Regions from separate parts of the Bombilactobacillus sp. ESL1097 genome, predicted to be linked through region 1. Evidence: predicted binding sites of a transcription regulator. Region 1 holds the regulator's gene; the other holds the start of a gene.

The links. The regulator HrcA, encoded in region 1, represses chaperone genes, less so after heat shock. The targets are predictions, from matches to a motif close to TTAGCACTCNNNNNNNNNGAGTGCTAA.
Region 2: clpP (ATP-dependent Clp endopeptidase proteolytic subunit ClpP) is a predicted target of HrcA. The motif match lies at 9,419-9,445, and genes of this name have one in related genera.

What each region holds. Positions count from the first base shown of each region.
Region 1 covers NZ_JBYLUB010000001.1:756,115-771,479, forward strand. The annotation lists gene AC3B6D_RS03715 (proline--tRNA ligase) at 1-1,573, shown strand, start outside; gene AC3B6D_RS03720 (PolC-type DNA polymerase III) at 1,592-5,887, shown strand; gene rimP (ribosome maturation factor RimP) at 6,038-6,511, shown strand; partial or broken gene nusA (transcription termination factor NusA) at 6,530-7,612, shown strand; gene rnpM (RNase P modulator RnpM) at 7,637-7,945, shown strand; gene AC3B6D_RS03740 (L7Ae/L30e/S12e/Gadd45 family ribosomal protein) at 7,942-8,247, shown strand; gene infB (translation initiation factor IF-2) at 8,261-10,975, shown strand; gene rbfA (30S ribosome-binding factor RbfA) at 10,987-11,337, shown strand; gene truB (tRNA pseudouridine(55) synthase TruB) at 11,445-12,344, shown strand; gene ribF (riboflavin biosynthesis protein RibF) at 12,352-13,296, shown strand; gene hrcA (heat-inducible transcriptional repressor HrcA) at 13,389-14,465, shown strand; gene grpE (nucleotide exchange factor GrpE) at 14,477-15,085, shown strand; gene dnaK (molecular chaperone DnaK) at 15,113-15,365, shown strand, end outside.
Region 2 covers NZ_JBYLUB010000002.1:540,156-555,520, forward strand. The annotation lists gene rapZ (RNase adapter RapZ) at 1-340, shown strand, start outside; gene AC3B6D_RS06525 (gluconeogenesis factor YvcK family protein) at 337-1,365, shown strand; gene whiA (DNA-binding protein WhiA) at 1,402-2,352, shown strand; gene AC3B6D_RS06535 (SDR family oxidoreductase) at 2,365-3,045, shown strand; gene AC3B6D_RS06540 (hypothetical protein) at 3,324-4,340, shown strand; gene AC3B6D_RS06545 (bacteriocin) at 4,502-4,636, shown strand; gene AC3B6D_RS06550 (sensor histidine kinase) at 5,111-5,953, shown strand; gene AC3B6D_RS06555 (response regulator transcription factor) at 5,956-6,699, shown strand; gene AC3B6D_RS06560 (YisL family protein) at 6,834-7,187, shown strand; gene AC3B6D_RS06565 (CPBP family intramembrane glutamic endopeptidase) at 7,207-7,863, shown strand; gene AC3B6D_RS06570 (DUF4176 domain-containing protein) at 7,874-8,176, shown strand; gene AC3B6D_RS06575 (5-formyltetrahydrofolate cyclo-ligase) at 8,179-8,760, shown strand; gene clpP (ATP-dependent Clp endopeptidase proteolytic subunit ClpP) at 8,810-9,397, opposite strand; gene AC3B6D_RS06585 (NADPH-dependent FMN reductase) at 9,581-10,135, opposite strand; tRNA gene AC3B6D_RS06590 (tRNA-Arg) at 10,468-10,539, shown strand; gene AC3B6D_RS06595 (sugar-binding transcriptional regulator) at 10,691-11,773, shown strand; gene gap (type I glyceraldehyde-3-phosphate dehydrogenase) at 11,813-12,832, shown strand; gene AC3B6D_RS06605 (phosphoglycerate kinase) at 13,005-14,219, shown strand; gene tpiA (triose-phosphate isomerase) at 14,245-15,000, shown strand; gene eno (phosphopyruvate hydratase) at 15,071-15,365, shown strand, end outside.

The DNA.
Region 1 (15,365 bases):
GGCCTATCGGGTTTTAAGGAACATTGAACGAATTGTTCGTGAAGAATTGGAACAAGTTGGCTGTGTAGAAATGTTGGCTCCGGCCGTTTTGCCGGCTGAATTATGGCAACAAAGTGGCCGTTATGACACCTATGGTGATAACTTATTTAAGTTTAAGGATCGCCACCAACGTGACTTTATTTTAGGGCCTACGCATGAAGAGACGATGACTTCGTTAGTTAGCAACGTTTTGAACTCTTACAAGAAAATGCCGCAAGTGTTATATCAAATTCAAACGAAGTTTCGTGATGAAGATCGTCCGCGTTACGGTTTATTGCGGGGTCGTGAATTTTTGATGATGGATGCTTATTCTTTTACTGCTAATACAGATGATTTGGATACAATTTTTGATCAAATTGAACAAGCTTATCGCAAAATCTTTGAACGTAGTGGTTTAGATTTTCGGGCAATTTTGGCGGATTCTGGTGATATGGGCGGTAGTGGTTCGAAAGAATTTCACGCTGTGGCCCCGATTGGCGAAGATACGATTGTGTATTCGGATGTGAGTGATTATGCTGCCAACTTAGAAATGGCTACGAGCGTTTTAACTCCTAACCCGCAAGCTGAAATGTTGCCATTATCAGAAATCAAAGTTAATCCGCAAGTGAAGTCGGTGGCCGATTTAGCACAGGATATTGATGTCACTGCTGCGCAAATTATTAAGTGTGTGGCCTATTTGGCTGATAAGAAGCCGGTATTGGCTTTGATCCGTGGTGATTTTGCGGTGAATGAAACGAAGTTAAAGAACTTATTAGGGGTGAACGAATTAACTCCCGCTTCAGATCAACAAGTCGCCGAAATTTTTCATAGTGTGCCCGGTTTTATTGGTCCCATGAATTTAGCGTCGGAAATTCAAGTGATTGGTGATTTGTCCATTCAGGATTTGACTAATGCTGTAACCGGTGCTAATCAAAAAGGATTACATTATCAAAACGTGAATGCCCCTCGAGATTATCAGGTTGAACAATATGCCGATATTCGGACTGTCAAAGAAGGTGAGCTCTCACCAGACAATAAGGGAGTTTTACATTTTACACGGGGCATTGAAATTGGCCATATCTTCAAGTTGGGTACGAAATACTCTGAAAGTTTAAATGCAAACTTCTTGGATGAAAATGGTAAACAACAACCCATCATTATGGGCTGCTATGGCATTGGTATTAGTCGCTTATTGTCTGCCATTGTAGAACAACATCATGATGATGCGGGGATGATTTGGCCCTGGGAACTAGCACCTTATCAGGTTCATGTAGTTGTCATGAATGCTAAAAAAGAAGAACAAATGTTACTCGCTGAGCAGATTGAAACTGATTTGACCGCTAGTGGTTTAAGTGTTTTAGTCGATGATCGTAAGGAACGGCCAGGGGTTAAATTTGCGGAAGCTGATTTAATCGGTTTGCCCGTACGGATTACCGTTGGTAAGAAAGCCAGCGATCAAATCGTAGAAGTTAAATTGCGGCAGCAACAAGAATCCGTGGAAGTTGCCGTGGGCGATATTAAAGAGACCATTAAGATCTTATTACACAATAATTAAATAATTTGAGGTGATGATATGACTGATTCACGAGCAATGTTTCAGAATCTCTTGGATCAAATGCAGTTACCGGAAGATATTCGACAGACTGCGATTTTTCAATCAGCTCAAATTCAAAAAGTTAAAGTCCATACTGAATCTCAGCAATGGACTTTTGTTTTAGAATTTGAACAAATTTTACCTGCCAAAACGTACCAAATTTTTTACCAACATTTACAGACCGCTTTTGAGGGCGTGAAGCTGGTGGACTTAGTTATTCAAACAAGCAATCCACAGTTCGATCAACAATTGCTCAATGCTTATTGGCCAATAGTGGTGGAACGCCAACAACTAAATGCGGCCATTTATCGAGAATTACAACAACAAGCCCCGCCTCAGTTGCTGGAGCAAGAGTTGTTACTAACAGTTAATAATGAAGTTTTAAAAGATTATTTAACAAGTAAGTATTTGCAAGAGATGGAAACTACATTGCAACAGATGGGTTTTCCAAAAATGCGGATTAAAGTTTTAGTTGATCAATCACAAACGCAGGCTCGAATTGAACAATTAAAACAACAGCAACAACAGCAGCAACAACAATTAGTGGCAAATGTCAAAAAGGCCCAAGCTAACCCGACTAGTTCGGGAAAAGCCAGTTCCATTATTGGCAAAAAAATTGCTAGTGACACCCCCGTGGTAGCAATGAAAGATATTGTGGAAGAACAGCAATCAGTCGTAGTGGAAGGTTATATTTTTAGTTCCGAAGTACGCCAATTACGTTCAGGACGGCAATTGTTGATTTTAGAAGCCACTGATTATACGTCTTCCTTTGTTATTAAAAAGTTTTCCAAAAATGGTGATAGTGACGCTGTGTTCGCTGATTTTACGAAGGGGACTTGGCTGAAAGCGCGCGGCTCGGTACAAGAAGATAACTATTCCCGGGAATTAACGATTAATGCTTATGACTTAAATGTAATTAAAAAAATTGGGCGGCAGGATCAAGCTGAAGAAAAACGGATTGAACTGCATGTGCATACTAATATGAGCCAAATGGATGCGGTCAGTTCGACGACTGACTTGGTGAAACGGGCAGCGGACTGGCAGCAACCAGCAATTGCGATTACAGATCACTCGACAGCCCAATCATTTCCGGATGCTTATAGTGCTGGTCAAAAATACGGTGTCAAAATTATTTATGGAGTGGAAATTAATTTAGTCGATGAAGGAGAACCCATTGCCTACAACTTACGTGATGAAGCTTTGGCAACTGCAGAATATGTAGTCTTTGATGTGGAAACGACTGGTTTGTCGGCTGTTTATGATTCCATCATTGAATTGGCAGCTGTCAAAATGCAAGCTGGCAAAATCGTTGCGGAATTTGATGAATTTATTGATCCGGGACATCCTTTATCACAAACGACAATTAATTTAACTTCAATTACTGATGAAATGGTGCATAACAGTAATTCTGAACAAGAAGTGATGGATAAGTTTAATGACTTTGTTGGTGATGCCGTCTTAGTTGGTCATAATGTTACGTTTGATATTGGCTTTTTAAATGCAGCGCGCAGGCGTTGCGGCTATCAACCCGTTACGGTACCGATCATTGATACCCTAGAAATGTCGCGGACTTTACATTCAGAATATCGTAATCATAAGTTAGATAGCTTAGCTAAACGGTATGATATTAAGTTAGAGCACCATCATCGAGCTAATTCGGATGCCGCTACCACGGGTTATTTATTGTATGCTTTGTTTAAAGAAATGTTAGAGCAATTTGAAACGACGAACATTTTGCAATTAAATGATCATTTAGGTGGACGCGAAGCATACAAACAAGCGCGGCCGTATCATGCAACTTTATTAGCCACCACCCAGGCTGGACTTAAAAATCTATTTAAGATTATTTCCAGTTCGATGACGGAATATTATTTCCGCACACCACGGGTACCGCGCCGAATTTTGAATGAATATCGCGCTGGAATAGTGGTCGGTTCTGCTTGCAGTTCCGGTGAAGTGTTTACAGCGATGATGCAAAAGGGCTACGATGAAGCTTACCAAAAAGCGCAGTTTTATGATTATCTAGAAGTCATGCCTCATGCGATTTACCAGCCCTTACTTGATTCTGGTTTGATTCAAGATCAAAGTGCGTTAGAAGAAATCTTGGGTAATATTGTGAAGCTGGGTCAAACGTTAGATAAGCCAGTCGTGGCGAGTGGTGATGTACATTATTTAGATCCGAAAGATGCGATTTATCGTGATATTATTGTCAAGGCAGTAAAGAGTAACCCACTGGCACGACAAAAATTACCGCTAGCGGACTTTAAAACAACCACGGAAATGTTGCAAGAATTTCAATTCTTGGGTGAGCAAACTGCGCACCAAGTGGTCATTGATAATCCACAGATTGTTGCTGATTGGGTAGATGGTGAAATTACACCTGTAAAAAATAAGTTGTATACGCCTAAGATGCCGGGGGCGGAACAAGAGATTCAAGATTTAACTTACAATAAAGCGCATGAGTTGTACGGTGATCCGTTGCCAGAAATTGTGCAAAAACGCTTGGACCGGGAGTTGAAGAGTATTATTGGTAACGGCTTTTCGGTCATTTATTTAATTTCACAGCGCTTAGTTTATAAGAGTAATAAAGATGGTTATTTAGTTGGTTCAAGAGGTTCCGTCGGCTCTAGTTTAGTGGCCACGATGACCGGAATTACCGAAGTTAATCCATTACCGCCCCATTATCGGTGTCCTCATTGTCAATATAGTGAGTTCTTCACGAAGGGTGAAGTGGGCTCTGGTTTTGATTTGCCTGATAAAGTGTGTCCACAATGTGGTCAAGAGTTGGCGAAAGATGGCCATGATATTCCGTTTGAAACCTTTTTAGGTTTTAATGGTGACAAAGTTCCGGATATTGATTTGAACTTTTCAGGTGATTACCAACCAATTGCCCATAATTATACAAAGGTCTTATTTGGTGAAGACCATGTTTTTCGGGCGGGAACGATTGGTACGGTGGCTGACCGGACAGCTTATGGTTACGTGAGCAACTATGAAGAATTAACGGATCAAAAATTTCGTGGTGCGGAAAAGGATCGTTTAGCAGCGGGAGCAACTGGGGTTAAGCGAACCACCGGTCAACATCCGGCGGGCATTATTGTTGTACCAGATTATATGGATATTTACGATTTCACGCCCATTCAGTATCCAGCTGATGATCAAAGTGCTGCTTGGAAAACGACGCATTTTGATTTTCATTCCATTCACGATAATATTTTGAAACTGGATATTTTGGGCCATGATGATCCCACGATGATTCGGATGTTGCAAGACTTGTCAGGCATTGACCCGCAGACAATTCCCACTGATGATCCTGGGGTTATGGCGTTATTTTCCGGAACTGAATCATTAGGCGTGACGCCGGAGCAGATTGATTCCAAAATGGGAACATTAGGGGTACCGGAATTTGGAACTAAATTTGTCCGGGGTATGCTGGAAGAAACGCATCCGACCACTTTTTCTGAATTATTACAAATTTCAGGGTTATCCCACGGTACGGATGTGTGGTTAGGTAACGCGGAAGAATATATTCAGCAAGGCATCGTCACGTTAAAAGATGTGATTGGTTGTCGTGATAATATTATGATGGACTTAATTCATTGGGGCTTAGAGCCGGGCATGTCTTTTCAAATTATGGAACATGTTCGTAAGGGTAAAGGAATCCCGGATGAATGGCAAGAAGTGATGCGCGCCAACAAAAATGTTCCTGATTGGTATATTGAATCTTGTTTGAAAATCAAGTATATGTTCCCGAAGGCGCATGCGACAGCATATATTATGATGGCGTTACGAATTGCCTACTTTAAAGTGCATATGCCGCTTATTTATTACTGCGCTTATTTGTCTGTCCGTGCAGATGTCTTTGACTTGGTTGCGATGGCCAGTGGTAAACAAGCCGTGAAGGCGGAGATGAAGTCTATTAATGAGCAGGGCAATGATGCGAGCGCTAAAGATAAGAGCTTGTTGACGGTTTTAGAAATTGTCAATGAATGTTTGGAACGCGGTATTCAGATTAAAATGGTTGATTTAGACCATTCGGATGCGATGAATTTTAAAATTTTGGATGATCATACATTGTTAGCCCCATTTGTGGCAGTCCCCAGTTTAGGCTTAAATGTGGCTAAACAAATTGTGGCCGCCCGTGAAGAACAGCCCTTTTTATCGAAAGAAGATTTATCGAAACGGGGCCATGTCTCCCAATCAATTATTGATTATTTAACCCAGAACCACGTTTTAGACGGCATGCCTGATGAGAATCAGTTGTCGTTGTTCTAAGAGTTCCAGTCTAAAACTTGAAAAAACCAGCTGGTAGTTATATACTTTAACTAAGTTGATTTCACATGACGAGTGAGCAGGAATGCTCACTCTTTTTATTGCAGGCTGCATGAAACTAGCTGAATAAGCACGATAGAAAGGGGTGTTGATTTGAATTCTGTTATTGACCAAGTTAAAAGTTTAGTCCAACCAATTTTAGCTGATCATGGTTTTTATTTAGTTGATTTAGAGTATGTCAAAGAAGCAGGTAGCTGGTATTTACGGCTGTATATTGATAAAGACGGGGGCATTGATATTGAAGAATGCGCTGTGGTTAATCAAGAATTAAGCGAACAATTAGATGCTCAAGACCCAGAACTGATTCCTAATGCTTACTTTTTGGAAGTATCTTCACCTGGTGCTGAACGTCCCATTAAGACGCAGCAAGATTTAACAAATGCACTGGACCAATACATTCATGTTAGTTTATATCAAAAGCTCAATGGTCAAAAAGTTTTTGAAGGTACTTTAAAAGAATTTGACGAGCAACAATTAAAGTTGGAAGTTAAGATTAAAGCGCAACGCAAAGTAATAGCTATCCCACGTCAACAAATAGCATCAATGCGTTTAGCAATTGAGTTTTAACTGTAAGGAGATCACGTTATGAGTAAAGAATTAGTGGGAGCACTAGATGCCTTAGAAAAAGAAAAAGGTATTTCTAAAGAATTAATTATTGATGCAATGGAAGATGCTTTAAAATCAGCTTATAAAAGAAATTATGGTCAAGCCCAAAATGTCGAAGTAATATTTGACGATAAAAAAGGCGATTTTCATATTTACACAGTCAAAGAAGTGGTGGAGCAAGTAGCAGATCAACGTTTGGAAATCAGCTTAACTGATGCTCAACAGGTGAATCGTGGCTATGAATTAGGCGATCATCTTAACGAAGAAGTCACTCCGAAAAACTTTGGCCGTATTGCCGCCCAAACGGCCAAACAAGTGGTGATGCAACGCGTTCGTGAAGCAGAACGGAATAACATTTATAATGAATATAGTCAGTACCAAGATGAAATTATTCAAGGTGTGATTCAGCGGCGCGATAATCGCTTTGTCTACATTAACTTTGGACGCGTTGAGGCGGTGATGGAACGAAAAGATCAAATTCCGAATGAATCATACCAACCTCAAGATCGGATTAAAGTTTATGTTTCTAAAGTTGACAATACTACTAAGGGACCACAAATTTTCGTTTCTCGGTCGCACCCCGGCCTAGTGAAACGCTTGTTTGAACAAGAAGTTCCGGAAATCTATGATGGAACCGTGGAAATTGTTTCGATTGCACGTGAAGCGGGCGATCGTACCAAAATTGCGGTACGGTCAACTGATGAAAATATTGATCCTGTCGGTACGACTGTGGGACCACGAGGCCAGCGAGTACAAGCAATTGTTGATGAATTAAACGGCGAGAATATTGATGTTGTTAAATGGGAGCCCAATCCTTCTGATTTTATTGCCAATGCTTTAAACCCTGCGGAAGTGATTGCCGTTCAATTTGATGATGAGACGAATCCCAAGTCTTGTATTGTCATTGTCCCCGACTATCATCTCTCTTTAGCCATTGGTAAACGCGGTCAAAATGCACGTTTGGCTGCGAAATTAACTGGTTTTAAGATTGATATTAAGCCTGAATCAGAAGTGGAATTTGTTGATGAAGCAGGCGATGAAGTCGATGAAGAGGATCTTGATTAAATGAATTAAGGTGGTGGTTGTTTGAAAACAAGAAAAGTACCGATGCGTAAAGATGTCTTAACTAATGAAATGGCCCCCAAACGTTTGTTAGTCCGGATTGTTCGGAACAAAGACGGTGAAGTTAGCGTTGACGAAACGGGCAAAAAGCCAGGGCGCGGAGCTTATGTGGGGTTAGACCCCGCAGCAGTTAAGCAGGCACAAAAAGATCATAAGTTAGACGAAATTTTAAAAACGAAGTTGACAGCTGAGTTTTATGAAGAGCTATATAATTATGTCGATCATCAAAAAGCGCGGTTAGATTTGTTTGGTGAACTAGGTAAAAAACATTGACACAACAACGTATTTTGAATTTCTTGGGTCTGGCGAAACGAGCCCGTAAAATTGTTACTGGCCAAGAATTAGTTTTAAAAGCCATGAAAAATGGTCAGGTCTATTTTGTCTTTTTGGCAACAGATACTGGGGCTGTGGCTCAAAAATCATTTCAAACAACCCTCAAGCGACAGCAAATCCCATTTGATCAGACCTTTAATCAAATTCAACTCAGTCAGGCAATTGGTCAGGCAACTAAAGCCATTGCCATTACCGATCGGGGATTTGCTCAACGATTTCAAGAATTAATAACAAATAATTAAGGAGCGTGAATTTATGGGAAAGAAACGAGTTTATGAATTAGCAAAAGAGCTCCATGTTCCAAGTAAAGATTTGGTGGATATAGCCCGCAAGCATCATATGGAAATCTCGTCCCATATGGCAGTTTTAGATGATGCACAATTAAATGATTTAACTAAGATTGTACGTTCAACTAATCAGTCTCCAAAAACTCAATCACCAGTATCGAAAGATACGACTAATGCTAAAAGTAAAGGAAAAACAAAAATTAAAGTTACAGCTATCCGGCATGCGCCTAAACCTAATGATGCTAAGAAGAACCACCAGCATTCTAATAATAACCACAATAATAATGGTAATGAGCACCGTACACATCAAAATAATGAACACAGTCGTGGTCCAGTGACGACTAATAATAATCAAGGTCGTACTAATCAAAATCGTAATAACACGAATGCGCGACCAAATAATTCGCGCACTAATAATCGCAATCGTAATTTAAATAATGACCGGCGTTCATCCATGATGAATCGGGCTAGTGCGGGGCGGAAACATTTAGCGCAATATAAGCAAAATGCGCAAGCTTCCGTGGAATCAATCGAACAAGCACGGCATCATGAACAGCGACAAAAAGAGCAAAGAGCAAAGCGTGCTAATGAGCGTGCAACTCAACAACGCTCACAAAGACCAACTACTAATCATTCCAGTCAAAGTGCTAACCGTAATCGGAATAATAGTAGTAATCAACAAGTTACGCGTAAGCCAACTACGACGCAAAAGCCAACGGTTAATCGCCCAACAACGCAACCGACTGCTGAAAAAACTACTTCGGATAATAATAATAAGCGACAACATGAGTTTACGAACAATCGTCGCAAAAATGAGCATATTGATTATCGCAATCGGCCCAAGCATAAAAACAAGCGTAAATTACGCAAGCAACAAGCTAGTCAACCGAAAAAGCCAATGCCACAACGGAAAGAACGGCCGTTACCAGAGGTTTTGGAATACTCAGTCGGCATGAATGCGCAAGACTTAGGTAAAATTTTACATCGGGAACCAGCTGAAATTGTTAAAAAGTTATTTATGTTGGGTGTGATGGTTAATCAAAACCAATCCTTAGATAAAGATACAATTGAAATTTTGGCCGCCGATTATGGCATTGATGCGCAAGAAAAGGTTGAAGAGGATATTACTGATTTGGATACCTTCTTTGAAGATGAAGTCAATAATACTGATAATTTGACTAATCGGCCACCAGTAGTTACGATCATGGGTCACGTTGATCATGGTAAAACTACTTTATTAGATAATTTACGGCATAGTCATGTCACGGCAGGTGAAGCTGGCGGTATTACCCAGCATATTGGTGCTTATCAAGTTCAATTAGATGGTCGCTTAATTACCTTCTTAGATACCCCAGGACACGCAGCCTTCTCTAACATGCGGGCGCGTGGTGCTGATATTACCGATATTGTTATTTTAGTAGTAGCGGCCGATGATGGTGTAATGCCCCAGACAATTGAGGCGATTAATCATGCCAAGGCAGCTAATGATCCAATTATTGTCGCTATTAATAAGATTGATAAACCAGATGCTAATCCCCAACATGTGACGGAAAAATTAATGAATTATGGTTTGATTCCTGAAAGCTATGGTGGTGATACCATCTTTGCTAATATTTCCGCTAAACAAGGCACGGGCATTGATGAGTTATTACAAATGGTCTTATTAGAAGCTGACGTGTTAGAGTTAAAAGCTAACGCACAGCAAAAAGCCGTGGGTACCGTGATTGAAGCCCGCTTAGATAAAGGCCGCGGTCCAGTTGCTAGTTTATTAGTGCAACAAGGAACCTTACACAAGGGTGATCCAATTGTCGTGGGGAATACCTTTGGTCGCGTTCGGGTGATGACGGATGATCGTGGTCGGCAAATTGAGTCTGCTTTACCATCACAACCAGTGATGATTACTGGCTTAAATGACGTACCACAGTCAGCCGATAAGTTTGTGGTCTTTGAAGATGAAAAGACAGCCCGGGCTGCTGGTGAAGAACGTGCTGAACGAGCACAAATGGAAGAACGCAAGCGGACTAACGCGGTCACCTTGGATAACTTGTTTGATACCATGAAACAAAATGATATGAAGAAAGTCGACGTCGTGATTAAAGCTGATGTCCAAGGCTCTGTGGAAGCTTTGCGCAATAGTTTGGAAAAAATTGAAGTCGAAGGTGTGCGGGTCAATATTATCCATGCTGCCGTAGGGGCAATTAATGAAAGTGATGTTACTTTAGCTTCGGCAAGTAATGCCATTATTATCGGTTTTAATGTGCGGCCAACCGTGCAAGCTAAAATTCAAGCTGATAGTGAAAGTGTTGATATTCGGTTGCATAATGTTATTTATAACGCAATTGATGAAATTGAGTCAGCTATGAAGGGTATGCTAGAGCCTGTTTATGAAGAAAAGGTAACTGGTAATTTGACCGTACGGGAAACTTATAAAGTTTCTAAATTAGGAACGATTGCTGGGTGCATTGTGGATACCGGTTTGATTCAACGTGATAGCGGAGTTCGTTTAATCCGTAACGGAATTGTCGTTTATGAAGGAAAACTGGCCTCTTTGAAACGCTTTAAAGATGATGTTAAGGAAGTTAAGCAAGGCTTTGAATGTGGTTTGATGATCGAAAATTATAATGATATTAAGATTGATGATCAGATTGAAACTTATGTCATGCAAGAAGTTCCTGTCAAGTAGGAGGTGTTGTAATGAAATATCGTGTTGGTCGAGTTGAACAAGAAATCCAACGAGAAGTTAATGATATTTTGTTAAAACGGGTGCGTGATCCGCGTGTCAAGGAAGTAACTATTACGGGAGTCGAGGTAACTGGCGATTTACAGCAAGCTACAATTTACTTCAGTGTTTTGGCAGAGACCGCTAGTGCGGCGCAAAAAGCTACTGCTGGTTTGAATAAGGCCAAAGGCTTGATTCGGCGCGAATTAGGACACCGTTTATCAATTTATAAAACTCCAGATTTAATCTTTAAACAAGATGATTCCATTCGGTATGGTGAGCATATTGATGAATTGTTACGCCATTTAAATGAATCAGACAAATAGTCGCTTAGCGGCTTTTTTGTTACATATAATTGTATTGCGGGAAATCTTTCTAGTTAAGGCAATGCTATACTAAATTAGTTAATTAAATTATTAATGAGGTTATGATAATGAATGGTATTATTCCCCTGTATAAACCACGCGGTGTGACTAGTGCGGATTGCGTGTACCAATTGCGGAAGTTATTACATGAAAAAAAGGTTGGTCATACTGGTACCTTGGATCCCGATGTCGATGGTGTCTTGGTCGTTTGTGTTGGTCAAGCCACGAAGTTAGTTAATTGGCTCTTAAATTCGGATAAAGTTTATCAAGGTCAAATCACTTTTGGTAGTGCGACGACAACTGAAGATGCCAGTGGTGAAGTCATTGCGCAGACAAAATTACGAGCACCAATTGCCGATGAGAAAATTAAATTAGGAATGCAAAGTTTAACGGGTTTAATCCAGCAACAACCGCCAATGTATTCGGCGGTGAAAGTTAACGGTAAACGGCTGTATGAATATGCCCGAGCTCATCAGGAAGTGGAGCGTCCGATTCGGCAAGTAACGATTAAACAATTTGATTTATTGGCGGCCAGTCAATTTGATGAAGTGCAACAGCAACAAACTTGTGAATTTTTAGTGCGGTGCAGTAAAGGCACCTATATTCGGACTTTGGCCGTGCAATTAGGGCAATATCTTCATTTGCCGGCGCACATGAGTCGTTTAACGAGAACTTATGGTGGTGGTTTTAAACTACAGGAGACATGGACTTTAGAACAAATCAAATTGCAGTTGGCTCAAGACCAAATGGATTTTTGTTTGCCGTTGAATGCAGCTTTTACAGACCAAATGCCACTGTATGAATTGACTGCTGCGCAATGGCAAGTGGTGCAAAACGGCGGTGCTATTCAGTTGCCTTCAACTGAGGAACAGGTCTTACTGACTTGGCAGCATCAAGTCAAAGCATTGTATCATTTACAAAATCAGAACTATGTTCCGCAAATTATGCTTTTAAAAAATGATAGGTGAGTAAATCGTGGAAGTTCAAATTTTAAAATATCCCTTTCAGCAGCAGTTGAAAATTCCGGCACGGCAAGTTTTGGCGGCGGGTTTTTTTGATGGCGTGCACCTCGGTCATCAAAATGTGATTAAAACGGCAGTACGGCTGGCGCATACGCGGCAACAACCAGCGGCAGTTTTGACGTTTGACCGCCATCCTATTGAAGTTTATCAACCGCAAAAAGTGACGGGAACGTTCCAGTATCTGACGCCATTTCAACGCAAACTAGAATTGTTTCAAGAATTACAAGTAGATATTGTCTATGTAGTAGAGTTTAATCCCATTTTGGCGCATTTAGCACCTCAAAAATTTGTCGAAGATTTTTTGTTGCGCTTGCATATTACAACTTTAGTGGCCGGCTTTGATTGGACCTTTGGCCCCAAAGAGATTGCGACCATGACGTATTTACGCCAGTTAGTCCAACAACGCTTTGAAATTGTAGAGATTCCTTCTTTAAATTTCGATCATGAAAAAATTTCTTCTACTAATATTCGCACAGCGTTACAGACGGATCAGATTCAACACGCTAATTTATTATTGGGTTATAATTACCAAAACCAAGGTCCAGTGGTTCACGGTTATCAAATGGGGCGGCAGTTGGGTTTTCCCACAGCTAATTTAGCTTTAAGCGCAGAGCAATTAGTTCCTAGCTTGGGTGTTTACGTCACACGAGTCAAAGTTGGTGATGACTGGTTCCCAGCGATGACTTCCGTTGGCCGAAATGTGACTTTTAAAAGGGGCAATAATCCGGTCACAGTAGAGGCTAATCTCTTAGACTTTGATCAAGATCTCTATGGTCAGGAAGTCCAAATTCAGTGGTTAAAATATTTACGTCCTGAAATTAAATTTGCTGACGCCCCGGCATTGGTGCAGCAATTACGACAAGATCAGCAAGCTACCGAAAATTATTTCAGAAAATAATAGCAACTAACTTGACATAGTGCTAATAGCTTGCTATATTTAACATTGTTAGCACTGATATATCAAGAGTGCTAAAAGCGAGGTGATTTGGTTTGATAACTGATCGTCAAGCTGCAATTTTAAAGGCAATTGTTCAACAATATATTGAAACGGGGCAACCTATTGGCTCGAAGGCTTTAATGGATCGGTTACCAATTCATGTGAGTTCGGCAACTATTCGCAATGACATGGCAAATTTAGAGAGTTTGGGTCTGATTGAAAAGATTCATTTGTCATCAGGACGGGTGCCTTCAGATAGTGGTTATCGGTACTATTTGGATCACCTGTTAACGCCGATAGATGTTTCGGAGCAAACTTCAGAAATCATTCATTCTGATTTTGCCAAACAACGCTTTACCAAAATTGATGAGATTGTTGCGCAATCCGCTAAAATTCTCTCAACTTTGACAAGTTATACGGCCATTGCTTTAGGACCTGAGAGTGATAATACTGTTTTAACTGGTTTTCGAATTGTAGACTTGGGTAACAGTCAAGTCATGGCTATTATGGTAACTAGTGATGGAGCTGTTTATAATCAAGTGTATCGCTTAGAAACGGATATTGCGGCTGATCGTTTAGAAGCGGTCGTACGCATTATCAATGATCAATTAGTAGGTCAGACTTTGAATGAGGTTTCCAAGCGATTAAAGACTGATTTTCCTAAACTGGTGGCACAATATTTACAGACTCCAGATGGTTTTTTGTCAATTTTTGATGATATCTTAGATAAAGTTGCCGCCGATCATTTCTTTGTGGACGGTAAATCTAATTTATTTAACTACGTTGATACCCGTAATAGTGACAGTTTAAAGAGTTTGTATTCATTGTTTGACAGTGACCATAATTTAGCCAAGCTTTTGGGAATGGATCAGAATCTCAGTGATGATGATTCTAATAATCAAGGAATTAAGGTCCATTTGGGTGCTGAATTAGCGCCGCAAATATTGAATAATTATAGTTTGATTACCGCCAAATATAGTGTGGGCGTTCACGGTGATGGCTTAATTGCCCTCTTAGGGCCCACTAATATGCCTTATTCACAAGTGATTGGTTTAATTACCTCTTTACGTTATGAATTGGCAAAGCGGTTAATTGATTATTTTCAAGAACTAAATGGTAATTCAAGTTAGGAGGCGTGTTTATGACGAAACCTGAAATAGATCCGGAAGAGTTTCCTTCAGAAAAAGCTTCAACAAAAAAAGCAGCTGCTAATGATCAAGAAAAAGTGGTATCCAGCAAAGATCAGGATGAACCAGCCACAGCCAAGCCAGCTGCTGATGAAGTGGTAGACAAACTATTAAATGCTAATCAAAAATTAGAAAAAGATTTAAAAGCTAGTCAAGATCAGGAGTTACGCTTACAAGCGGAAATTCAAAATATTAAAAAGCATAATCAACAAGAACAGGCTAGTTTAATTAAGTATGATGGACAAAAGTTAGCGACAGCTATTTTACCATCAATTGACAATTTAGAACGTGCACTACAAGCAAGTAGTGCCGATCAAACTAATGACGGCCTAATTACTGGTGTGCAGATGGTTTTAAAACATTTGAAGCAAGCATTAGCGGAAAATGATATTACTGAAATTAAAGCTTTGAACGAAAAATTTGATCCGACGATTCATCAGGCGGTGCAAACAGTAGCAAGTGATGATGAGCATCCAGCAGACACGGTGGTACAAGTATTACAGGCCGGTTATCAATTAAAAGATCGCGTTTTGCGGCCAAGTATGGTTGTTGTGGCACAATAAATTAATTTAATGGAGAAGGTTTAATTAATGTCAAAAATTATCGGAATTGATTTAGGAACAACTAATTCAGCAGTTGCTGTTTTAGAAGGTGGCGACCCGAAGATTATTGCTAATCCAGAAGGCGGCCGGACTACACCATCAGTAGTTGCTTTTAAAGATGGTGAAACACAAGTTGGTGAAGTGGCTAAGCGGCAAGCAATTACCAACCCGAATACGATTTCTTCTATCAAACGCCACATTGGTGAAGCTGGCTATAAAGTCAATGTTGATGGCAAAGAAT
Region 2 (15,365 bases), on a different contig from region 1:
AGATGATATGATGGATGTGCGCTTTTTACCCAATCCGTATTATGATCCAGTGATGCGGCAACAAACGGGGCTTCAAAAAAATGTTGCGGCTTATGTTTTTAGCCAAACCGCGGCACAGCAATTTTATCAACAATATTTTACTTTAATGAAAACGATCATTCCCCAATATCAACAAGAAGGCAAAACGATGTTGACAATTGCCATTGGTTGTACTGGTGGCCAGCACCGTTCGGTCGCCATCGCTCAACGATTAGGAGAAGATTTACAACAATTAAATTATGATGTCAAAATTGATCATCGAGATATCAATCGACATAAGGAGTCGGTGAATCGTTCATGAGAGATACTACGAAGACTATCAAGGTTATTAAAGGGCGGAAGCCTAAAATCACGGTAATTGGTGGTGGAACAGGCTTACCTGTTATCCTACACAGTTTACAGCAATTAAATGCTGACATCACAGCCGTAGTGACTGTAGCAGATAATGGTGGTTCCTCCGGGGCTATTCGTAATTATATTAATGTGGTTCCCCCAGGAGATATTCGTAATGTGTTAGTTTCTTTGTCCAATTGGGAGCAATTACCGTTAGACGTTTTTCAATATCGCTTTAATAGTGATGATTCTTTTTTGGCGGGGCATGCGATTGGCAATTTGGTGATTGCTGCTTTATCAGAAATGTATCAAAATGATATTTTTGATGCAGTGCAACAGTTGGCCAAAATGATGGAGGTGGAAGGACACGTCTTTCCAGTATCTAATTCACCACTGACTTTGCATGCTGAATTTACAGATGGTACGCAATTAGCTGGTGAACACGAAATTACTTACGCAGGTAAAAATATTCAACGCGTCTGGGTGAGTGATACCAATAATCCCCAGCAAAAGCCCGCGGCAGTTTTGCCGGTCTTAGCAGCTATTATGCAGGCCGATGTGATTGTGTTAGGACCGGGAAGTTTATTTACGAGTATTTTACCGAATTTAATGATTAGTAATGTGCAGCAGGCTTTGCAACAAACTTCAGCAGAAGTGGTTTATATTTGTAATATTATGACGCAGATTGGCGAAACTGTTAATTTTACAGATGCAGATCATGTTCGGGTGTTGAATCGTCATTTGGGCGGGCACTATATTAACACCGTGTTAGTTAATGGTAAGCCAGTTCCGAGTGATTATATGGATCATGAAAAATACAATGAATATTTGGCGCAAGTTAAGTCGGATTTTGCAGGCTTACGGCAACAAGGCTGTCGTGTCATTACGGATGATTATTTATCGTTGCATGATGGCGGTGCCTTTCATGATGGTGATAAAGTGGCGCGAGAATTGTTAAACTTGGCTTTTCAAGCGGGCACTAGAAAACAATAAAAATGAGTTTTGTATGTAAAAAAGGTGGTATGTCTGATGGCTTCTTATGCCAGCACTGTCAAAAAAGAATTAACTAGTCTAGAAGTTCATCCAGAGCATGCGCGGGCCGAATTATCGGCTTTAATTCGAATGAATGGCAGTTTATCGTTAGTTGATCATCATTTTATTTTGGATGTTCAAACAGAAAATCCCGCGATTGCGCGGCGGATTTACGCGTTATTGCAACAGTTGTATACCGTGGAGGCGGATCTAGTGGTTCGTCGCAAAATGAAATTGAAAAAGAATAATCAATATATTGTACGCTTGCGCCGGCAGGTGCAGCCTATTTTAGCCGATTTACGTATTGTAGAAGTTAATGGCTTTCAAATTCGGACTGATATCCCAGCAGATGTGCTGAATTCCAAACAACGCGCGCGGTCCTATTTGCGGGGGGCCTTTTTAGCGGGGGGAAGTGTCAATAATCCGGAAACTTCTAGTTATCATTTAGAAATTTATTCCTTATATGAAGATCAGAATCAGGGAATTTTGCAATTGATGAATCAATTTAACTTGCATGCGCGGGCGACGGCTCGGCGCAGTGGTTATATTGTTTACCTGAAAGAAGCTGAAAAAATTTCGGACTTTTTACGGGTGATTGGCGCCACGTCAGCAATGTTAAAGTTTGAAGATATTCGCATTGTGCGCGATATGCGGAACTCAGTTAATCGTTTAGTCAACTGTGAAAATGCCAATATTAATAAGACGATTAAGGCGGCGAGTCAGCAAGTTGAAAATATTAAATTTTGGCAAGATAATTTTGGTTTAGAAACGTTACCCCCGAAGCTTAAGGAAATTGCGGAATTACGTTTAGCTAACCCAGAGATGTCTCTAACCGAATTAGGACAGCTAGTACCCAGTGGCTCAATTTCTAAGTCCGGAATTAATCACCGCTTACGCAAACTTAATGATTTGATTAAAAGTAAAAGAACTGCTGGATTAGAAGTTTAAGGAGATAAATTAATGCGTGTTTTAGTGGTAGGAGCTCATGGTCAAATTGGACGATTAGTAGTTCAACAATTACAGTCAGAACCACAAATTCAGGTTGTGGCAGGTTTAAGACAGTCTGCGCAAATCGCTGCTTATCAGGCTCAAGGTGTGGCTACGCAATTCATTGATTTATCCGGTGAGTTAAATCAACTGGTGCAAGCAACCCACAATATTGATGCAGTGGTGTTTGCTGCGGGTTCTGGTGGCAAAACTGGGGCAGATCAAACCATTATGATTGACTTAGATGGGGCGATTAAAATGATTCAAGCTGCTCAGTTAGCGCAGGCTCAACGTTTCGTGATGGTTAGTGCTCTCCAAGCTGACAATCGTGGATTATGGTCTTATCAACGGCGGGCGTTATCAACGGGAAATTATTATTACGCTGCTAAATATTATGCTGATCAATGGCTACTGCACAGCGGCTTGGATTATACGATTATTCGCCCGGCAGTTTTAACTAATGCTGTTGGGCAAGGACGTATCCAACTAGCACCACGGTTGAGTTTACAAACTGATGCGGGCTTGCGCTCTATTGCCCGCGCTGATGTAGCGGCAACCATTGTGGCTTGTTTAAAAAATCCGCTCACGATTAAGCAAGCATTTGACCTCAGTAGTGGGGAACAACCAATTGAGCAAGCAATTGCCAGTTTTTAAGTAAAATTATTAATTGAAAAATTACAGCTAGGATCAAAGCTGTCTAACCATTAGACACTAGAGGTCCTAGCTTTTTTAGTAATTTAAGCCAGTAATTGTGATAAAAATATTGCAAAAAGGTTTGAAATTGATTAAGTGTCAGTTTATTTTATGGTTCAATTAAAAATATTTTGTATTTTAAACAATACTTTCGTTTTTGAATTTGTTCACATATGTTATTATTAAACTAAAATAAAGTTTTTGTGTATTTTTTAATTAATGAATTGAAGGGATAATTTTTGAAAAAAGACAAATTAATTTATTTAATTCAAGCAGAAATCAGTAGCCTTAACCAAAGTATCAATGAAAATAATCTATCAACTATTGTGGTGCGGATGCAGGAACAATTAAATATTTTATCAGCCATTGATAAAGCTACTTTTTTGGATGCTGACGTTCCTCTATCGGCACGGGATTTGACAGCAGAATTATCAGCTGGCGGTCCTAAAGCACAGGAGGTAACGGGATATTTTAAACAATTATTACGCGGAGGAATGCTTGATCTAACTCAACCTGTTCCAGTTCCGGAAGCAGTTGTCCGACAATTAAATTTACGTTCAGGAGATCTTGTCCGCGCCACTTTGACATCAGAAACTGTTAATGTGCAAAACACTGTAGAATCACCATATCAGTTTGAAGTTTTGGATCGTAGTCGTGAAGTCGAGTTGGCTGTGCGAGAAGTTAAGTCGCAATTATTAGTGCAACAGCAATCTGATTCCGATCAATTGTATATTGAATTTAATGATGATTCTGGAACGCAAAAGATTATTTTATTAACTGATGAAGATATTGAACCTTTTCAATTGGCAGCAGGAGATGTGGTTGATTATGCCCACGAAATTAATAATCCGGCATCTGGCAAAATCATTTGGAAATATTCAAATACTGAAAATATCACTAGGCCCGTGCTCGAAGCGACCACTGCTAAACATAAACGACGCAAGTTTAAGCCCCTTTTTAAGGGATTAAAGATTTTAACTATTGGTAGTAAATTGGCGGAAACGAAAGATACAATTACTTTAAGAGCTGGCGATTATCGCTCCTTAACTGGTCAGGAAGCACCGCAAGTTTTAGCAGAGCAGATTCAGGATGCAGATTTAATTGTGGTCTTTAATAAGAATCTTAGTTCCACTGAATTAAAAACTGTGCGGCAAATTTGTAAAGAATATCAGAAAGTGACGACTTATACCAAAGATTTAACCGGAACGCCCTTAGCCACCCGATTATCATTAATGAAAAAGCAGCTGAATAAATAAAGTTGAGATATTTTTTAGCTTGAAATAATTAAAATCTAATCAAATGATTATAAATAGATTAAAATGATTTTGATTATGGGCGAAAAGTAAGCGTTAATAAAATATTGCTGACTAATTTAATTCTTGGACTATAATATCAGTTATAAGGGAGGTATTTTATTATGTTGAAGAATTTATCAGATACAGAATTACAAAAAGTTACCGGTGGTGCACAAGTTTCTACAATGGCAACGGTAGTTGCACCAAATGAACCACTCCATGAATGGATATGGCATTTAATTCACAAACATGGATAATAGATGATTTTTGTTAATTTATGGGTTGATATTTTTGATAATTTTTTTATCTTATATTTGGTGTTAAATCTTATTCATTACTTTAATCGTAACTATCATTTGTACTTTATTCTTACGGACCTATTAGTAGCATTCTTTTGGGGGTGTATTGGTAGTGAAGTAGGTAATTTGTATTTTTTATTATGGCTAATTTCTTCTATATTTTTTTCGTTTATTAAATATAAAAAGTTGGATTATTTTAGCTATACTATTAAGACTGTATCTATTGTCCTTTTAATTTTTATCAGTATTTTTGTACAATTTATATTTAGAATATCTAATGTTTACAATCTTTATAATAATGTTGATGTAGTATTTTGGGCTAACTTTATTACCTTAATTTTAATAGTTTGCTTTATAAGCATAGATGCTTTTTATAAATTTAAAATAACAAATTTTTTATTTTATTTTAAAACTATGGATTTATCTAAGTACTTGTTTATTTTTATTTTTACGCTGTTTCTTATTGTAGAAGCTATTTTAGTTACTAGTGATAAAGTTAAATCCACTTATACTGCATTATCATTAATTTTGTTATTATTTGTGGTCTTTGCGACATGGACAATAGTTTACGCTTGGCTATTTTTTAAGGCTTATGTAGCGCGGCAACAGGCCGAGCAGAGGGTTAGAGAAGATCGCCAACTGCGTGCTGATTTAGCTAGTATTGAACAGCAATATTCAGAGTTACGCAAATTTAAGCATGACTACCAAAATATGTTATTGGGTTTAGAAGGTTTTGTCAAAAATGGTAATAATCAACAATTAACTGATTATTATCAAGAGCTACTAAAGCAACAACCTATTAAGCAAGATTTGAAGCAGATGACCATTGCGAATATTGATTATTTAAAAAATGATCCAATTCGTGGCTTGGTTATCCAAAAGTTTTTAACAGCTCAACATGTTGGAGTTCAATTACGGCTTGAATTAACTCAAGAAATTCGATTACAACAAGTTAATATTTTGACAGTTGTTAGAGTGCTGGGAATTTTGTTAGATAATGCGATTGAACAAGCACAAAAAGAAAAAGATCGAGTTGTTGGCTGTTCGTTTGTGTCATCTACTGGTCAAGTCGAGATTGTGGTTGATAATGCAGCATCGAATATTAAAAATGTGCATCAATTATTTGAACCCGGGTATACAACGAAAGCTGCTCATCAAGGTTTGGGATTAACTAATGTCCGGCAGTTAATTAGAGATGATGAACAACTTTGGTTAGATACGCAACTAGGTGAGAACCACTTATGTATTACATTAATAATTACAGAGGAGGGATAGTGATGCTCCCAGTATATTTGCTTGAAGATAATCAAGAACAGCAAATACAGTACGCTAAGATTATTCGTAGTGCAATTAGTGATAATCATATGGACATGGAGTTGATTTGTCAGACACTATCGCCACTGGAATTATTATCAATGGCTCAAGAAAGCGATAGCAATTACGGCTTGTTTTTCTTAGATATGGAAATTAATAACAATACGCATGCTGGTCTGCAATTGGCGGTAGAAATTCGTCACTTATTACCACAAGCTAAGATTGTTTTTATTTCTATCCATGATGAATTAGCCGTGATGACTATTGAACGGCGAGTAGCACCATTAGATTTTATTGATAAAGATCATGGTTTGGATAGCGTTGAAACCAAAATACGCGAAGATTTACATCTAGCCATTGTGGACTATCAAGCAATAGAACAACCACAACAGCGAATGTTTTCTTACCGAATTGGTAGTCGTTATTTCACGGTTCCGTTAGATCAGGTATTATATCTGACGACGGCAGAAGTTGCTGCAGGTCATGTCTTGTTGCATACCAAAACGCGGGAAACTGAATTTTTAGGTAGTTTAAATAATTTGGCACATCGTTATCAAGAGCTGTTTCGGAGTGATAAGAGTTATTTAGTCAATTTGCAACAACCTTGTAAGTATGATAACAAAACTAAACAATTAAGGTTTCAAGATGGTAGTAGCGCTTATGTTTCTTTGCGTCGGGCGCGGGAATTGATTAAATATTTGCGTTAATTAGTGAAGAATTGCAGTAATAAAAAAATGTTCGTGTAATCTGTTAAGATTTGCGAACATTTTTTGTGTAATTATTGCTTAATTACAATGATCTACTAAAATAAAAGTTATTAAATTGGAAAGGGTGAAGTTAGATGTTCTGGCCTTGGTTACATTTAATTGTCGTACTAATTTTAATAATTGCAGTCATTAGTGGTTTACGAAAAAATGGGCAACATCCCAAATTGTGGGCAATGATTGCGCGGCTAGGTTATTTAGTATTGTTAATCAGTGGAGTAGTCATGTTACCTTATCCGTGGCATGAACATCCATTATTAACAATTATCAAACTTTTGGCAGCGTTGGTCTTAATCGGAATTATTGAAATGGCTTTTGCGAAAAAGCAGCAACATAAATTAACTAGTAACTGGTTATGGCTGATGCTATTGGGAGCTGTCATTGTCATTACCTTAGGCTTTTGGCTCACTAGTGGTTTTCCATTATTTTAAAAAGTGAGGATTATTTTGTATGAAAGTAACTAGAAGTAGCCAACGAAATGTACGGCACATTGCAGTTTTAGTTGGTTATTTTTTATTGTATTCGTTGGCGCAAACGCCTATTGCTATCCCCTTATTGCAACGACAAGTGTCAAGCTTAGAATTGATCCTACTGCTTGTCTTATTGTTCATCTTGATGGGAGCATTGATTGCTGCATTGTGGAATAAATACCGCCACTTACCAGCTTTGCGAACAACTTGGCCACCTGTCAAACATGTGGGGCTTACTTTTGTCGGCTTATTTATTATAATGTTCTTGATTGGTCTTTTAAGTAATTTGTTTCCGACCTCTGCTAATCAACAAGAACTGGATTTATTGGCTAAAAAATCGCCAATTATGTTGAACTTGTTTACGATTATTTTTGGTCCCATTATCGAAGAATTCATTTTTCGTGGATTATTTTTTAAATATTTTTTTCCAAAGTTAAAAAATAATGGACAAACGGTCTTAGCAATTGTTTTGTCAGGTGCAATTTTTGGATTGATGCATGCTCCGGCTTTTAGTTTAGTAGTCATTCCCTATATTTTAGCTGGTTGTTTGTTAGCAACCACGTATGTTTTGTATCAAGGCGATATGCGCTATAACATTGCTTTACATTTTTTGAATAATTTAATTGCATCATTGTAAGGAGAATCATATGAAAATTTTACCAATTGGCTCAGTAGTAACCTTAAAGGGTGATCAGGAAACGCCCTTAATGATCGTGAACCGTGCAGCACTGTTTGAAGAAAAGAAAAATCAAATTGGTTATTTTGATTATTCGGGTGTTTTGTATCCCAATGGTGTCGATGAAACCGAAGATTTTTGCTTTTTTAATCAAGAAGATATCAAAGAGGTACTTTTTGAAGGATATCGTAACCAAGAAGAACAAGAATTTGCTCAGCAGTACGATCAATTGGTGGCGCAAAGTGGCTATCCTAAGTTAAAGAGTACGTTATAGTTATGACGGCAATTGAGCAGCAGAAGGTGCAGTTACGTCAAGAACTTTTAAAACGGCGGTCGCAGCTATCACCGAGCTATCGAAAACAAGCAACCAAAGCTATCACGAACTTGTTAATTAATTTGCCACAGTTTCAAATGAGTCACACGATTTTTACTTATTGGTCCGTGGGTTCAGAATTAGCGACGCAGCCTTTGGTTAAGGTGGCGCAAAGTGAGCAGAAGGTGATAGCCTTACCGCGAGTTTATGCACAACATCGGATGCAAGCGCAACTGTTTCAAGGACAACGAGCACTACAAAAAAGTTCTTTAGGAGTTTTAGAGCCACCAATCACAGCGCCTATTATTGCTCCAGCAGAATTAGATTTAGTGATTGTACCGTGTTTAACTTGCTCCTTAGCGGGCAAACGTTTGGGGTATGGTGGCGGTTATTATGATCGTTATTTACAACAACAGTCGTTAACAGCAACGACAGTGGCATTATGCTTTGCGCAGTTGCAAAGCGCACAAGTACCAGTAACGTCGCTAGATTATCCTGTTGATTTTGTGATTACTGAACAAGGTGTTAGTAAAGTGATTGAATAAAAAAACACGGCCATCAGGTCGTGTTTTTTGTAATGATTAATTTGCCCAATTATTTATTTGAATTGTTAGTCATAATATCATCAATTAAACCATAATCTTTAGCCTCTTGAGCGGTTAAATAGTTATCACGTTCAGTATCGCGTTCAATGGTTTCGATATCTTGGCCAGAATTATCTGCTAAGATTTTATTTAAACGTTTGCGGGTTTTTAAAATCTCTTCAGCCACAATTTCAATTTCGGTTTGTTGACCTTGAGCGCCGCCAGAAGGTTGGTGAATTAAGACCGTGGAGTTTGGTAAAGCAAAGCGTTTGCCCTTAGCACCAGAAGATAATAAGACACTAGCCATTGAAGCAGCCATTCCCATAGCAATGGTTTGCACATCGGCTTTGACAAAATTCATAGTATCCATAATTGCTAAGCCGGCGGTTACAGAGCCACCAGGAGAGTTGATGTACATATAAATATCTTTTTCAGAATCTTGAGCATCCAAGAATAACAGTTGGGCAATGACCGTATTAGCTAAATCATCAGTAACTTCGCCCGATAACATAATGATGCGGTCTTTTAATAAACGAGAATAAATATCGTAGGCACGTTCACCACGTGAATTTTGTTCAATAACTGTAGGAACTAACATAAAAAAGCCTCCTATTGCTTATTAGCACTCTATACATTACTCTGCTAATTTATCATATATTTAAAAAAAGTCAACTCTCATGACTTCATTTCCAGATTGCTTAATAGTAATAAATTAATTATTAAAAAAAGGACTCTAAGAGTCCTTCATGTGCGAACTTGAAAAAAGTTCCGATTGTATATCTTAATACCGATTGATCAATTCAACAAATGCATCAACAATGGATTGTAAGAATTGCTTTGTATTGTCATTATTAACTTGACCATTGTCATCTAGGTAATTCATCACATTGCCTAGGTAAGCTTCAGGCTGTTGCAAAGTTGGCATGTTTAAGAAGACTAATGATTGGCGTAAGTGGTGATTAGCACCAAAAGCACCAGGAGCACCAGGTGAAACACTAACAACTGCAGCAGGTTTCCTATCCCAAACGCTTTGTCCATAAGGACGAGAACCGACATCAAGGGCGTTCTTTAAAACAGCAGGCGTGCTGCGGTTATATTCTGGGGTAACGAATAAAATAGCATCCATGTCTTTAACATCATTACGGAAACGGCTGTAACTAGCTGGCTCTTCTAATTCACCATCTTCAAAATCTTGGTTGAAGATTGGCAAATCACTGATATCGATTAATTGTGCATCGTAGCCTTCAGGAAACATTTCTTTCATTGCATTAGCGATTGCCTTGGAAAAAGATTGCTTACGTAAACTACCGACGATAACTCCAATTTTTTTAGTCATAATTTTTCCTCCCAAATTTTATTACAAGAACATAGTATACATAACATTATTGGAAAAGAAAGTTTTTTGCTTCAAGAAAAAGAACGATTAGATACCATTGCAAAGCTAAAAATGCCGTTATTAATGGATTTGTCCACCATTTTTAGTGCTTGAAATTTATTTTCCAAAATCATTTGAAACTAATCAATAGATTTAAGTAGTAAGCACCCAAAATGAAACTTATCATTTTACTATGAGGTAAGATCTGCAGTTAAAATGTTGAAACTAATTAATAAAAAATCTATTTAGGTATTGCCAAATGTTCTTTCGTCGTGTAATATATTTCATGTGTTGCGCCGCTAGTGTAATGGATAGCACACAAGATTCCGGTTCTTGGGATCTGGGTTCGACTCCCAGGTGGCGCATAGTTGGTGGTTCATTACAATTTTGTGATGAACCATTTTTTTCTGTAAAAAAGTGGTTTTGTTTATTGCAAATTAAAAATTAAGTTGTTATAATCTTGTTGTGAGTTGGAAACGATACTCACATATATTTTTTGATTGGATGGGTCTTAATATGCCACACAGGGACAAAATTAGTCCCACGGCAAATGCATCGTCAGTCAACGATGAACTTGGTTGGATCGAAGCCATTGCACCAGATTTTTTAAGTACCCTGCGAAAGCGTTATCGAATTTTGCAGGAAATTCGCTGGATGCAACCAATTGGTCGGCGGATCTTGGCAAGTGAGTTGGATCTTTCAGAACGAGTTTTGCGGCGGGAAACAGATTTGTTTAAAACTAGTGGCTTAATTAGCTCCTCTAAATCAGGGATGATGTTAACCGAAAAAGGCGAAGAGATTGTTGCTCACCTCGATGTGGTTATTGGTAAGTTAAATGATACTTCCGTTATTGCAACGCGTTTAGCTTCCTTTTTAGGAATTGAACAAGTTATAATCATACCGGGTGATAGTGAACATCATCGACGGGTCTTGGAACTAATGGGTCAAGAGTTAAATCAGATGATGGATCATTTTTTGCCTAGCGGACGTTCAACCATCGCGGTAATGGGTGGTACAACAATGGCTGCTGTGGCGCAGGCATTGACTCCTAAGTTGTCACAGGAACGGAATTTATTGTTTGTGCCTGCCCGCGGTGGTTTGGGCGAAGGAGTTTCAATTCAGGCCAATACGGTCTGTGCTGAAATGGCACATCATGCTAAGGGACATTATCGTGCACTCTATGTTCCTGAAGATATCAGTGCTAAAAGTGTGGCCCCTTTACTGGAAGAACCTGTAGTTAAGTCGGTTTTGGATTTGATTAACCAAAGCGATGTGGTAATTCACAGTATTGGTCGTGCCAAAACTATGGCCAATCGGCGCAACATGTCGTCGAAAGAAATTGAGTTATTGGAAAACAAACAAGCTGTTTCAGAAGCTTTTGGTGTTTTTCTGGATGCTCAAGGTAACGTCGTCTATAAGATACCGAAAATTGGTTTACAGGTTTCGGATCTAATTAATGTTTCACATGTGCTAGCAATTGCTGGTGGTGCTAGTAAAGCTGCTGCAATTTGCTCATATATGAAAATTGCTCCTCAGCAGACGGTTTTAATTACTGATGAGGCAGCCTCAGAAGCGATTTTAAGGGATAAAAACCTTTAAAATAAAATATTTTATTTTTCCTGAAGGAGGAAATCTTACATGACTACAAAAGTAGGTATTAATGGTTTCGGACGCATTGGACGTTTAGCTTTACGTCGTATTTATGAAGTTGCAAATGATGACTTGGAAGTTGTTGCAATTAACGACTTGACATCACCAGATATGTTGGCTCATTTATTAAAGTATGATACAGCTCATGGTAACTTCAAACATGAAGTTTCAGCTACTGATGATGCAATCGTAATCGATGGTAAGAAGATTCCTGTTTACGCAGAATCAGATGCCCGCAACATTCCTTGGGTTAAGAATGACGGCGTTGAATTAGTACTTGAAAGTACTGGTTTCTACACATCAAAAGAAAAGTCACAAGCTCATATTGATGCCGGTGCTAAGAAAGTTTTGATTTCTGCTCCTGCTGGTGATTTAAAGACTGTTGTTTATGGTGTAAATGACGACACAATCACTAAAGATGATCAAATTATTTCTGCTGCTTCATGTACTACAAACTGCTTGGCACCACTTGCTAAAGCAATGAACGATGCTTTTGGTATCCAAACTGGTACAATGACAACAATCCATGCTTACACAGCTACTCAAAAGTTACAAGATGGTCCTGATCGTGGTGGTAACAAGCGTAATGCCCGTGCTGCTGCTCAAAACATCATTACTCACTCAACAGGTGCTGCTAAAGCTATTGGTTTAGTTATTCCTGAATTAAAGGGTAAGCTTGATGGCCATGCACAACGTGTGCCAGTTATTACAGGTTCTTTAACTGAATTAGTTGCTATCTTGGATAAGAAAGTTACAGCTGATGAAATTAATGATGCTATGAAGAAAGCTACTGATGGTAACGAATCATTTGGTTACAATGGTGACGAAATTGTTTCTTCCGATATCATTGGTACAGAATTTGGTTCTGTCTTTGACCCAACTCAAACACAAGTTGTTGAAGGTTCAAACGGCGAACAAATCGTTAAGACTGTTGCTTGGTACGATAATGAATCAGGCTTTACAGCTCAAATGATCCGTACTTTGCAAAAATTTGCAAGTATGTTGTAATACCTTAGCTCATAGTAGATGAATTACTGAAGAAGGCGGAGGGAGGATTTCTCCTTCTGCCTTTTTTGATTGAAATGATGCAATCGTAATTAAAATTATAATTTGAGATAAAATTCTTAATAGTTTGAATTTTTGAAGAGAGCATTTTTCTAAGTAAATTAGGAGGCCAATTATGGCAAAATTAATTGTTTCTGATGTTGACGTCAAAGACAAAAAGGTCTTAATGCGGGCAGATTTTAATGTTCCGTTAAAAGACGGTAAAATTACTAATGATAACCGGATTGTCGCAGCTTTGCCAACAATCAAGTATATCTTAGATAATGGTGGTAAGTTGATTCTATTGTCTCACTTAGGTCGTATTAAGAGTGACGCTGATAAAAAAGAATTAAGCTTACGTCCAGTTGCCGAACGTTTAAGCGAATTATTAAAGAAAGATGTCAAGTTTGTTCCTGAAAACGAAGGTCAAGCTGTTGAAGATGCTATTGCTGCAATGCAAGATGGCGATGTAATCTTGTTAGAAAACACACGTTTCCAAGACATTGATAATGATTTTGGCAAGCGTGAAAGCAAGAATGATCCTAAGTTAGGTGAATATTGGGCTTCTTTGGGCGATGTATTTGTTAACGACGCTTTTGGTACAGCTCACCGTTCGCATGCTTCTAACGTCGGGATTGCTACTGCTATGAAAGCAGCCAACAAACCGGTTGCTGCTGGTTTCTTGATGGAAAAGGAAATTAAGTTCTTAGGTAATGCCGTAGAAAATCCAGTTCATCCATTTGTGACAATTTTGGGTGGTGCTAAGGTTTCTGATAAAATTGCTGTGATCGAAAACTTAATTCCAAAATCCGACCATATTATTATTGGCGGTGGTATGGCTTATACCTTCTTAGCTGCTCAAGGTCATAAAATTGGTAAGTCATTATTTGAAGAAGACCGTGTACCAATGGCTAAAGAATTATTAGCTAAAGCTGGCGATAAGATTGTCTTGCCAGTTGACCATGTTGTGGCTACTGAATTTTCTAATGAGGCACCGCATGAAGTTACTGAAGGTGTCGATATTCCTGATGACATGATGGCTTTGGATATTGGTCCGAAGACTATTAAGTTATTTGAAGATACTTTAAAAGGTGCTAAAACAGTGGTTTGGAATGGACCAATGGGTGCTTTTGAAATGAGTAACTTTGCTAATGGTACTTTGCAAATTGGTCGAGCTTTAGGCGACTTGCAAGATGCTACAACAATCGTTGGTGGGGGCGATTCAACTGCTGCTGCCCAACAATTAGGAATTGCTGATAAGTTAAGCCATATTTCTACTGGTGGTGGTGCTTCCTTGGAATACTTGGAAGGTAAAGAATTACCAGGTATTGCTGCTATTTCTGATAAATAATTTAAAATTAAGGGAGAATTTAGTTATGCGGACACCAATTATCGCGGGTAACTGGAAAATGAATAATGCTCCAGCAGATACCACGAAGTTTGTTAATGCAGTTAAGGATCAATTACCTGATTCTAGTAAAGTTGAATCAGTCATTGCTGCTCCTGCTGTTGATTTACCAGCTTTATTAGCAGCTGCTAAAGGTAGTAATTTAAAGACTGCTGCTGAAAATTGTTACTTTGAAAATTCCGGTGCTTTCACCGGTGAAACTAGTCCTCAAGTTTTGGCTGAAATGGGCATTGATTATGTTATTATTGGTCATTCTGAACGCCGGGATTATTTCCATGAAACTGATGCAGAAATTAATAAGAAAGCACACGCAATCTTTGCTAACAAGATGTTACCAATCATTTGCTGTGGTGAAACTTTAGAAACTCGTGAAGCTGGTCAAGCAGAAGAATGGGTTAAAAACCAGGTTACAGCTGCGTTGAAAGATTTATCAGCACAACAAGTATCCCAATTAGTGATTGCTTATGAACCTATCTGGGCGATTGGCACGGGTAAGACGGCTACTTCTGAGCAAGCTCAAGAAATTTGTCACGTTATTCGCCAAACTGTTGCTGATTTATATGATGAAACAACAGCTGAAAACGTCCGGATTCAATATGGTGGTTCAGTAAAGCCTGCTAACGTGAAAGAATTAATGGCTAAACCTGATATTGATGGTGGTTTAGTTGGTGGCGCCAGCTTAGATCCAGAATCTTATTTACAATTAGTTAATTATCAAGATTAAGCAGTTTAATTAATTTAGTTTAAATGTTAAAATTAAGTGTGTTGATCATTTAACAAAAGGAGAATATTAAATGTCTGTTATTACTGATGTTTTAGCTCGTGAAATTTTAGATTCACGTGGCAACCCAACTGTTGAAGTTGAAATGTATACTGAATTAGGTGGCTTTGGTCGCGCTAGTGTTCCTTCTGGTGCTTCTACCGGTGAACACGAAGCTGTTGAATTACGTGATGGCGACAAGTCCCGTTTTATGGGCAAGGGCGTTTTGAAAGCTGTTAAAAATGTTAACGACGTAATTGCCAAAGAAGTTATTGGTATGGACGTTACTGATCAACGCGCTATTGATCAAAAAATGATTGAATTAGATG